2 regions of the Limosilactobacillus sp. genome follow, and region 1 is predicted to be linked to the other one. Evidence: predicted binding sites of a transcription regulator. Region 1 holds the regulator's gene; the other holds the start of a gene.
What was found. Region 1 encodes Rex, which represses fermentation and respiration genes when NADH is low (regulators of the CRP and FNR family bind a similar motif). Its sites were predicted from a motif close to TTGTGAANTANTTCACAA; they were not measured.
Positions count from the first base shown of each region.

Region 2: LKE23_RS06575 (NAD(P)-dependent alcohol dehydrogenase) is a predicted target of Rex. The motif match lies at 2,574-2,591, and genes of this name have one in related genera.

Region 1 covers NZ_JAKVPE010000001.1:2,033,005-2,038,708, forward strand. Annotated here, with positions in the region: gene LKE23_RS09580 (ABC-F family ATP-binding cassette domain-containing protein) at 1-1,755, opposite strand, end outside; gene LKE23_RS09585 (redox-sensing transcriptional repressor Rex) at 1,983-2,624, shown strand; gene groES (co-chaperone GroES) at 2,815-3,099, shown strand; gene groL (chaperonin GroEL) at 3,166-4,797, shown strand; gene LKE23_RS09600 (APC family permease) at 4,988-5,704, shown strand, end outside.
Region 2 covers NZ_JAKVPE010000001.1:1,400,276-1,405,979, reverse strand. Annotated here, with positions in the region: gene LKE23_RS06590 (SDR family NAD(P)-dependent oxidoreductase) at 1-513, shown strand, start outside; gene LKE23_RS06585 (winged helix-turn-helix transcriptional regulator) at 523-912, opposite strand; gene LKE23_RS06580 (hypothetical protein) at 1,026-1,316, shown strand; gene LKE23_RS06575 (NAD(P)-dependent alcohol dehydrogenase) at 1,370-2,491, opposite strand; gene LKE23_RS06570 (winged helix-turn-helix transcriptional regulator) at 2,659-3,063, shown strand; gene LKE23_RS06565 (sulfite exporter TauE/SafE family protein) at 3,123-3,839, opposite strand; gene LKE23_RS06560 (IS30 family transposase) at 3,970-5,100, shown strand; gene LKE23_RS06555 (low temperature requirement protein A) at 5,311-5,704, shown strand, end outside.

The sequences.
Region 1 (5,704 bases):
GAGCTTGTCGACCTGGCGCTGCAACTTGCGCCGGGCCTTCTGAGTTTCCTTGCTCTGTTGGTAGGATTGTTTGCCCTTGGAAGGCTGGCTAGCCGGCGTTGAGCCTGCCGGATTATCCTGCTGTCCGGCTGCAACGGTTGCGGCCCGCTTTGCCTGTTCGGCCAGGTAGTCGTCGTAGTCACCTTCGTAGTGGGTGATGCCGTCCTTGCGCATGTCCAGCACGTCGGTGGCCACCTGGTTAATGAAGTACCGGTCGTGGGAGACGAAGAGGACCGTTCCGGTGAACTCGTTGATGGCGTTTTCGAGGACCTCGCGGCTGTCGATGTCCAGGTGGTTGGTCGGTTCATCGAGGATCAGGAAGTTGATCGGCTTGAAGGAGAGCTTGGTCAGCTCCAGCCGGGCCTTTTCACCCCCGGAGAGCTCGTGGACGACCTTGTAGACGTCATCACCGACGAAGAGGAAGCTGCCGAGCAGGGAGCGGATGTCTTTTTCCGGGACCTCGGGATGCTCGTCCCAGACCTCATCGAGCACCGTCTTATCGGGATGGAGCTGCTGCTGTTCCTGGTCGTAGTAACCGATGTCCAGGTTGGCCCCGAACTTGACCGTCCCGCTGATCAACGGGATCTGGTGCAGGATCGACTTCAAAAGGGTCGACTTCCCAATCCCGTTGGGGCCGATGATCCCGATCCGCTGCGGCTTGCGGACGGTGAAGGAGAGTGGCCCGGCCAGGACCTGCTCATCGTAGCCGACCTTGGCGTTTTCCACGTCGAGGACCTCGTTGCCGCTGTCCTTGTCACTGTGGAAATGAAAGTGGATCGATTGGTCGTCGGTTTCGGGCCGGTCGAGCCGGTCCATCTTTTCCAGCTGCTTGCGCCGTGCCTGGGCCCGCTTGGTCGTCGAGGCCCGGACGATGTTGCGGTTGACAAAGTCTTCCAGCTTGGCGATCTTTTTCTGCTGCTGATCGTAGTGCTTCCATTCGGCCTTCAGGCGTTCCTGCTTGTGGGCGACGAACTGGGTGTAGTTGCCGGTGTAGTGAAGCAGAGTTCGGTTATCGAGATCGTAAACGTCGGAAACAACGTGGTCGAGGAAGTACCGGTCGTGGGAAACCACCAGCAGGGCGCCCTGGTAGCTCTTCAAATAGTCTTCCAGCCAGGCCAAAACATTCATGTCGAGGTGGTTGGTCGGTTCGTCCAAGATTAACAGCTGGGGGGCTTGGAGGAGAATCTTAGCCAGGGCCAGCTTCGTCTTTTGTCCCCCGGACAGGGCGTCGACCGGCGTGTCGTAGTACTCCTCGCCGAAGCCAAAGCCCTTCAGGATTCCCCGCATCCGAGATTCATACTCAAAGCCACCGCGCTTCTTGTAGTCGCTCTGCAGGCGATCGTACTTGTTCATCACCTGCTGGTAGCGCTCGTCGGCAGGGTCAATGTCCGCAAGTTCGGTTTCAAGTTGGTGAATCTCGTCCTCCATGGCGTGGAGGGGTGCGAAAACCAGGTCGAGCTCGGCCCAGATATTGTTTTGGCTGTCGAGCCCCTGGTCCTGGGCCAGGTAGCCGATCGTCAGGTCGCGGACCTTGCTGATCGTGCCTTCGTCGGGGGTAGTGATGCCGGCAATCATCTTCAGCAGGGTGGTCTTCCCGGCACCGTTGCGGCCAACCAGGGCGGTCCGGCCGTGATCCTGGATCTGCATGTTGATATTGTGAAATAAAACGTCGGCCCCAAAACGGCGCATGACGTCATTGGCTTGTAATAGTATCATTGAAGAAACCTCATTAATATGGATGTAATAAATTCTTATCTATTCTAACAGATTTCAAGAAATTTATAAAAAATGCACTTTTTATTGTGGATCGGTTCACAAAACCGCCGAAGGTTGCTAGAATGTATTGTGATGTGAATTTCACAAAGTTCTCAAATCGAGCTGGCAATTTGCTCAACAATAAGCGTGAGAGTTAAGAGTAAACGATCAATGATAGGGGGATAATTATGCCAACTAAGAAAATACCACGTGCAACTGCCCGCCGGCTGCCAATCTACTACCGTTACCTCACCGTTCTGATGAGTGCCAACAAACAGCGGGTTTCTTCGACGGAACTGTCTGAGGCCGTTCAGGTCGACTCGGCCACGATCCGGCGGGACTTTTCCTACTTTGGTGAGTTGGGGAAGCGGGGCTATGGTTACGACGTGGCCAGCCTGCTCAAGTTCTTCAAGGGCATCCTGCATCAGGACTCCCTGGTCAGCGTGGCCTTAGTCGGGGTCGGGAGCCTGGGGAGTGCCTTATTAAACTACAACTTCCACCAGGACACCAACCTGCGGATCAGTGCCGCCTTTGACACCAAGCCGGAGATGGCTAACACGGTCAAGAGCGGGATTCCGATCTACCCGGCCGAGGAAATGATGACCCAGTTAAAGGAACAGCAGATTGACGTTGTGATCCTGACGGTGCCGGGTGACAAGGCTCAGAAGGTCACCGACCAGCTGGTTGAAGCCGGGGTCAAGGGGATCTTAAACTTTACTCCGGTCCGCCTGTCCGTGCCGAAGAACGTTCAGGTGCAAAACATTGACCTGACCAACGAGCTGCAGACCCTGATCTACTTTATTAAGAACTATTCCGAAGACAACAAATAAGAATTGATCAACGTCCCGAAAGCCTAGTGCTGACGGGGCGTTTTTTCGTTGGTTAAAAAATAGTCAAATTTGGTCAAACTTTTTTATTGCAATTCGGACAAAAGATGTTATAGTAATAACTGTGGTTAGCACTTAAGCACAGTGAGTGCTAAAGTGACAAAATTAAATTTAACAAGATGGAGGGATTAACGTGTTAAAACCATTAGGAGACCGCGTTGTTCTAAAAGCTGAAACTGAAGAAGAAAAGACGGTTGGTGGAATTGTCCTGGCATCCAACGTCAAGGAAAAGCCAACTACTGGAAAGGTTATTGCCGTTGGTGAAGGTCGGACCTTAGACAACGGACAAAAGCTTGCTCCAGCTGTTAAGGAAGGCGATCGGGTACTCTTTGACAAGTACGCCGGCAACGAAGTGGAATACGACGGTGAGAAGTACCTGGTCGTTCACGAAAAGGACTTAGTCGCAGTGCTCGACTAGTTCGAACCACGTTGATTAGGAAACTAAAGCTTAAAAATAATTATCGATTCGATGAGGTGACAATAAATGGCAAAGGAAATTAAGTTTGCTGAAGACGCACGGAACGAAATGCTCCGCGGTGTTGACAAATTAGCTAACACGGTTAAGACGACGATGGGTCCTAAGGGGCGTAACGTTGTCCTGGAACAAAGCTACGGCAACCCAACCATCACTAACGACGGTGTGACGATTGCCAAGAGCATTGAATTGGAAAACCACTTCGAAAATATGGGTGCTAAGCTCGTGAGCGAAGTTGCTTCCAAGACTAACGACATTGCCGGTGACGGGACCACGACTGCTACCGTTCTGACCCAGGCAATTGTTAACGCCGGGATGAAGAACGTGACTGCCGGTGCTAACCCAGTTGGCATTCGCCGTGGGATCGACAAGGCGACCCGGGCAGCCGTTGAAGCTTTGAAGAAGATGTCACACGACGTTAAGACTAAGGATGACATCGCCCAGATTGCCTCCATCTCTGCTGACAATAAGGAAGTTGGTAAGCTGATTGCCGACGCCATGGAAAAGGTTGGTAACGACGGGGTAATCACCCTGGAAGATTCTCGTGGTGTTGACACCAGCGTTGACGTTGTTGAAGGGATGAGCTTCGACCGTGGTTACATGTCTCAATACATGGTTACGGACAACGACAAGATGGAAGCCGACCTCGACAACCCATACATCCTGATCACGGACAAGAAAATCTCCAACATCCAGGACATCCTGCCACTGCTGCAAAGCGTTGTTCAGGAAGGCCGTGCTCTCTTGATCATTGCCGATGACATCACCGGTGAAGCTCTGCCAACCCTTGTTTTGAACAAGATTCGTGGAACCTTCAACGTGGTTGCCGTTAAGGCTCCTGGCTTCGGTGACCGGCGGAAGGCTCAACTCCAGGACATTGCCGTTCTGACCGGCGGGACCGTTATTTCCGACGACCTGGGCATGAACCTGAAGGACGCTACCGTTGATCAATTAGGTCAAGCCAACAAGGTTACGGTTACCAAGGACGCTACCACGATCGTTGACGGTGCCGGTGCCAAGGAAGCCATTGCTGAACGGGTTGACCAAATCAAGCAGGCCATCTCCAAGACGACCTCTGACTTTGATAAGGACAAGCTCCAAGAACGGCTGGCAAAGCTCTCTGGTGGGGTTGCCGTTGTTCGGGTCGGTGCTGCTACCGAAACTGAAATGAAGGAAAAGAAGTACCGGATCGAAGACGCCCTGAACGCTACCCGGGCTGCCGTCCAAGAAGGTTTCGTTCCTGGTGGTGGTACGGCACTGGTAAACGTTCTGCCTGCCCTGGACAAGGTTGAAGCCACCGGTGACGAAGCAACTGGTGTTAACATCGTTAAGGACGCCCTGGAAGCTCCAGTTCGTCAAATCGCTGAAAACGCCGGTGTTGAAGGCTCTGTTATTATCAACCAGCTGAAGAGCGAAAAGCCTGGTATTGGTTACAACGCTGCTGATGGCAAGTTCGAAGACATGGTTGAAGCCGGAATCGTTGACCCAACCAAGGTTACCCGTTCCGCTCTGCAAAACGCTGCCTCCGTTTCCGCACTGCTGCTGACGACGGAAGCCGTTGTTGCTGACAAGCCTGACGACAACAAGAACAATGCCCCTGCTGCTCCACAAGGCGGCGCCGGCATGGGCGGCATGATGTAATCTCTGCCGTTACATAAAATCAAATAAGTAAAAATAGTCGATGGGGAAATTTCCCGTCGGCTATTTTTATTTCCCGGGAAATATCTATCTGGGGAAATTTTGGAAAGCCTTTTCAGCACCGCACGGGTCCGCGGGTGTGGTAAAGTAGACTTTGCAATTATTTTCAATCACCGGTACAGAAAGGACTAACATGGAAAAACTAAAAGTACACAAAATTAGCCTCTTTTCCGGGATCATGCTGGCGCTGAATTCACTGATCGGCTCCGGCTGGCTATTCGGGGCCGGGACCGCGGCCAAGGTGGCCGGCCCTGCCGCCATCATTTCCTGGATCCTTGGGGCGGTCATTATCATTAGTATCGCAATTACCTACGTTGAACTGGGGGCGATGTTTCCCGAGAGCGGGGGCATGAGCCGCTACGCCCAGTACAGCCACGGTCAGTTGCTCGGCTTTATTGCGGCCTGGGCCAACTGGATTTCGCTCATCACCCTGGTGCCAATGGAAGCGGTGGCCTCGGTTCAGTACATGAGTTCCTGGCCGTGGTCCTGGGCCAACTGGACCCACCACTTTCTCTCTCACGGCAACGTGACTGCCCAGGGAATGTGGGTGGTTGTGCTCTTCATGCTGATCTTCACTTTAATCAACTTCTGGTCGGTTAAACTGATGACCCGCTTCACCAACCTGATCTCGATCTTTAAGATTGTTCTGCCGACCCTGACCATCGTGATGCTGTTGGTCAGCGGCTTCCATCCGGGCAACTTTGGTCACAGCGCGGCGACCTTCATGCCTTACGGCAGCCGGTCGATCTTTGAAGCGGCGGCCGTCTCCGGGATCATCATGTCCTACGACGCCTTCCAGACGATCATCAACATGGGTGGCGAGATGGTGAACCCCCGCAAAAACATCGTG
Region 2 (5,704 bases), 630 kb from region 1:
AATAACGCCGGAATTGATATCCACTCGACCTTAAAAACGGAAATGCTGGAGGATTGGGATAAAGTCCTCAGGGTTAATCTGACTGGCCCGATGCTGGGAATTAAAGAGGTTGTTCCACTAATGGAAAAGCAGGGGCATGGCTCCATCATTAACATTTCTTCCGCGGCTGGTAATACCGGTTGTCCATATACAGTTTATTCGACGGCTAAGTGGGGCCTGCGTGGGTTAACACGTTCTGCAGCTTACCTGTACGGAGATGACAATATTCACGTCAATGCTATTTTGCCAGGGATGGTTAAAACTCCACTAGTACCTGATTCCTTTATGAAGAGTGTTGAACCAGCTCTTCCCGGGAAACGTGGTGCTAAGCCACTGGAGATCGCCCAGGTTTCCCTTTTCTTGGCGAGCGACAAGGCAAGCTACATTAACGGCCAAGATATTTCCGTGGACAACGGTATGGATAATTTGGGTGTCTTTGAAGGACTGATGAGGGCCATCAATAGCGGAAAGTAAAAAATTAGTTTAGTCGTGTTGTTCAAACGCTCCAAAGTGGACCTGCTGAAAGTGCTGGCCGCTGTAGATGTCCGCGCTGCTGTGCTGAACCGCCCAGTCTGAAATGGTGTCGAGGACGGGGAGCAGGGACTGCCCGGTCGCGGTCAGCGAATATTCAACCCGGATCGGCATCTCGTTGTACTGCTGGCGGCTGATGATCCCCGCTTGCTGTAATTCCTTCAGACTATCCGCCAGGGCCGCGTCCGAGATATCCTCCATGGCGGCCTTCAATTCGCCGTAGCGCAGGGCCTTGTTGTGGCCGAGGATGCAGAGCAGGCGGGGCTTCCACTTGCCACCGAAGATGTCGAGGGCAAAATCAACGGTGCAGTAGTATTTTTTGGGTGTCTTTCGCTGGTACATGGCAACCTCCTCAAAAAATTTTTAGTAGCTCAATCGCTTTTGAAATCGTATCTTTGTCGATTATAGATGGCTATCATGAAAATTGAAAATGATTGAAACAGGAGGAATTCATGATGACAGTCAAAGCATACTTACAGATTACGATGGTGGTTCCGGAAGAAAAGCGGGCCGCAGCGGCGAAGGTTTACAATGATTACCGGCAGCCGTTTTTGGACACGATTCCGGGAGCGCTGACCAAGCAGCTGCTGGTTCGGGATGAGGACGTTCAGGTTCTGCACGGTTTTAACAGCGTCGAGCACGCCCAGGCCTACCTGAAGAGTGAGATGTTCACCAAGCACGTCTTCCCAGGTCTGCAGCCAACCTGGACGACGGATCCTGACGTCCGCGTCTACACGGTGGCCTAACCGAAAAGCCCTTGCTTACTGAGTTTTCAGCAGGCAGGGGCTTTTTCGTTTAATTAATCACCGGGCTGGTAATCTTTGTCGATAATCAGGACAGGCTTGATGACCTTTCCAGTTCGTGAATCTTCGTTGGCTTCGTTAATTTGGTCGAAGTCGTAGAACTTTTCAGTCTTATCAAATGGGAACCAACCAAGCTTGTAGAATTCCATGAGCCGTGGGATGTCAAGCTGCGGAACTGAGTCACCCATCAGAACCCCGATGAAGTTCTTGTCAAAGGCACTCAGGTCACCCCATTCGCTGACGTTGACACTGTTAGACGTTACGGCGATGCCGGCACAGGTTCCACCGGTCGTCAGGGCGTCAATGGCTGCCTTGGTAATCACTGGGGCCCCGGTTGTGTCGATTGAGAAGTCAACACCATAGCCGCCCGTCAACTCCTTAATTTTAGCAACGGGGTCGTCATCGTTTGTGTTGATCGTGTGGGTCGCACCTAATTCCTTCGCCAGTTCGAGCCGGGCTTCGTGCCGGTCAACGGCGATGATCTTAATGCAGCCAGAGATCTTAGCGGCCATCATGGCAGCAAGGCCAACTGCACCGGTCCCAAAGACGGCAATTGTTTGACCCGGCCGTGGCTGGAGGGCGTTCAAAACGGTGCCGGATCCAGTAACGTAGCCGCAGCCGAGGGGACCGAATTTCCGCAGGTCGAGGTCCTTGTCGATCTTAACTGCGTTCCGTTGTTCGACAACGGTGGTAGTGGCAAAGGATGACTGGTTGAGCATGTTGGAAATATGCTGGCCGTCCTTGCTGAAGTTGTAGTCACCGTCTGGCCGGACCCCCATCAGGTCACCCTTAGTGTAGTTCCGGCATTGCCCGGCGTGTCCGGCAAGGCACTTGTCGCAGGTACCGTCAGTCCAGTATGAAAGGATGACGTGATCGCCCGGCTTGAAGTCGGTCACGTTAGCACCGACTTTTTCAACAATTCCGGAACCTTCGTGACCCAGAATAGCGGGATACCCGACTGATGCTTCGCCAGAACGAATCGCCTCGTCGGAGTGGCAAATCCCACTAGCAACGATGTGCACCTGCAGGTCGGTCGGGCCGACTTCGTGCAAGTCAATGTTGTCTTCGATGGTAAATGGGTCGCCCGCGTTCTTAACAACCGCAGCTTTGATCTTCATAAGAATCAACCTCCGTGTGAAACCTTTTGAGATTATGGAAAAACACGCTAAAATAATAGGTGTTATTTCCTCAACAATTTCATTGTAAGGGGATTCACAAAATGCGAAAAGAAGGCACTTTTAAGTTACAGCGTTACCATTAAGTAACTAGTGGGGAAGTGATTGGGATGAAGGACCGCTACTTATTAGGAATTGACTATCTGATTGACGTGATGAAGGGCAAGTATAAGACCTCGATCATCTGTCAGCTAGGGAAGAAGTCGCAGCACTTTGGTGAACTGCTTCGCAACGTCAACGTTGAAAACCATCACCAGGTGACGCGCAAGGTGCTCTCCCAGCAATTGAAAAGCCTGATGGCCAGCGGGATTGTGCACCGGGAGAGCCTCGATACCATGCCGCCGCAAAGCCTTTACTCCCTGACGCCCAATGGTCAGCGAACGCGGGAACTGATGGTAAAGCTTTCCCTGGTCGGCGAGGAACTAGTGAAGGAGAACGATCCGCAGATTAAAATTGAATATTCCTACGGCTGTATTCATGACGACGAGCTGCACACCGGCGAGAACCATGAATAGCCAACAGAAGCCTGGACCGGCTGCGCAAAATTAGCAACCGGTCCAGGCTTTTCGTTTAGCTAATGGATTGCCTGCCACCCCAGAACTAGGGCCAGCAAAATGGCAATTACGCCGACCACCTTTTTGATCACGGCCGAGGGAATGTAGCGGACGATGATGGGGCCCAGGTAGCCGCCGACAAGCAGCCCCAAAAGCAGAAAGCCGATGATGGCCCACTGAATCCTGATAGTGCAGATGAAAATGACGGCGGAACAGATGTTGTTGACCAGGGAGGCAAAATTTCGGACGGCATTGTAGGTCGCGTATTCGCCGCCGATTGCCTTGGACAGGACCGCGATCATCAACAGCCCCGACGCCGCACCAAAGTAGCCGTTATAGAGGCCGATAAGGATCACGCCGGCCCAGTCCAGGAGCCAAGCAAAGTGGCGGGACCGCTGTCGCACTTGACCTGAAGTGGGCCAAAGTAAAAGAATACCGGCCAGTAGAATAAAGACGGGAACAATCTTTTGAAAGCCCGCGTTGGAGCTGCGGGTGAGAATCAGGGCACCGCAGATGCTGCCGCAGGTGCTAAGAATTGCCACCAGGATAGCGCTGCCCCAGTGGTGCCTTAGCTCCTTCAGCGAGGAGATGGTGGTGCCGACCCCGGCGCCGACCGTTGCGACGGTGATGGTGGCGTTGGCGGAAACGGGCGGCACGCCGACCGACAGCAGGACCGGGTACAGGGTTAATGAAGCCATCCCGATGATCCCGGTCAAAATCCCGGCAATTAAAGACATCACTAATAAATAAGGGTAGATTATAGAATGAAGTTAGCCACCCAGTTGGTGGTAAATAAAAAACGCCATTCGGCGTGACATCAGGTATCATATTAAGTGAACCAAACCTATATGAAAGGATGTCCGTCAAATGACGCACTTAAATGATACCATGTCTACTATTTTATTGACTACTCATAAAAAGAATGCTCATCTTACTAAAGAAGAACGTGTGATGATTGCGACTTTAAAGTCGCAAGGACTTTCCAATCGCGCAATTGGTCGCCAATTAGGAGTTAATCATCAAACAATTAATAACGAGCTCAACCGTGGTACGGTCCGCCAACTTCGTCGTCAAAAATCTAATGGTAAGATTTACGAATATTCTTACTACATCTATAGTTATGAAGCTGGTCAGGCCACATATCTTGAACATCACCGCCATTCTGGTCGTCGTCGCTTATATTATTCTTCAAAGCAATTTTTACGATTAGCTGATCAGCTAATGCTTGGTGAGTTTGACGACCACCATTACTCCCCACAAGCGGTTATTTATAAGGCTCGAGATTTAATGAATGATGGCACCCTGATCCCAAAGTCGGTTGTAACTTTATATCAATGGATTAATGAGGGTGTGCTTCGTACGTCCAATTTAGACCTCTTTGAAAAACCTAAACGTAAGCATCATCAAACTCATCCGCAAGCTAAAAGGTGCTTAGGGCCTAATATTGCTCAACGACCTCAAACTGCGGACCAACGGTCCGAAATTGGCCATTGGGAACTGGATACAGTTCAGGGACAGAAAAACGGTAATGACAGTGTTGTACTAGTAATGACTGATCGCCTTTCACGAGTTAATATCACGAGTAAAATTGCTGGTAAAACTGCGCATGCAGTAAATCAGTTCTTTATAAATTTGCGCCAGAAAATGGGCACAGATGCTTACTATCGCATTTTTAAGACAATAACCTCTGACAACGGTTCAGAATTTAGTGAGTTAACACAAGTTCACGATCATGTTTTCTATGCTGATCCGTATTCCCCTTGGGAACGTGGATCCAATGAGATCAATAACCGGTTTCTCCGCAAGGAGATTACCAAAGGTGAAGCTATAAATAACTATAGTAGTGCTCAGATCATAGCGACTAATGATTGGATGAATCACTATCCACGAGCTATGTTTAATGGACATTCGTCAATGGATATCTATCGTAAGGCCTTCTACCAAGAGATATCACAGCTCCATCAACCAATAATCAATTGGTCAGTATTATTTATTTGAGTCCAGTGGCTAACTTATTCTTGAAATTTAGGCACTAATAAATAAGCCGTTGAGAGCATAGTAATCCTTTCTCAACGGCACAATTTTGTTTCGGGTACGCCTGCACTTACCGATTATTTACCAATTCATTTTAGTGCGGACGGGGGATGTTTGCAAACCCCGGTCCTAACCATGCTATCATTAGGGAAAAACAACGAGGGGGAGTTGAGAATGAAAAAGATTAAAGCCAAGCCGGTCTCAATGCTGGAGCTCTTCTATGACCTGATCTTTGTCTACGCGATTTCGCGGATTACGGCAATGATCCACCATCCCGTGGGCGGCGGACTAGCGCTAGGAACTTACGGCGAGTTCATCACTGCCATCATCCTGGTCATGCAGCTCTGGCTCTACCAGACACTGTACATCAACCGCTTTGGCCGTAGCCGGCTGGTCGATACCGTGGGGCTGATGATCAGCATGTACGCGGCGATCTACCTGGCCAACAACATCAACACCACTTGGGAGACCACCTTTCAGGCCTTCAATTCGGCGATGCTGCTAACGGTCGGCAACCTGCTGTGGCAATACCTCTGCGGAACCGGCAAGCATCCGTGGCGGGGGCGGG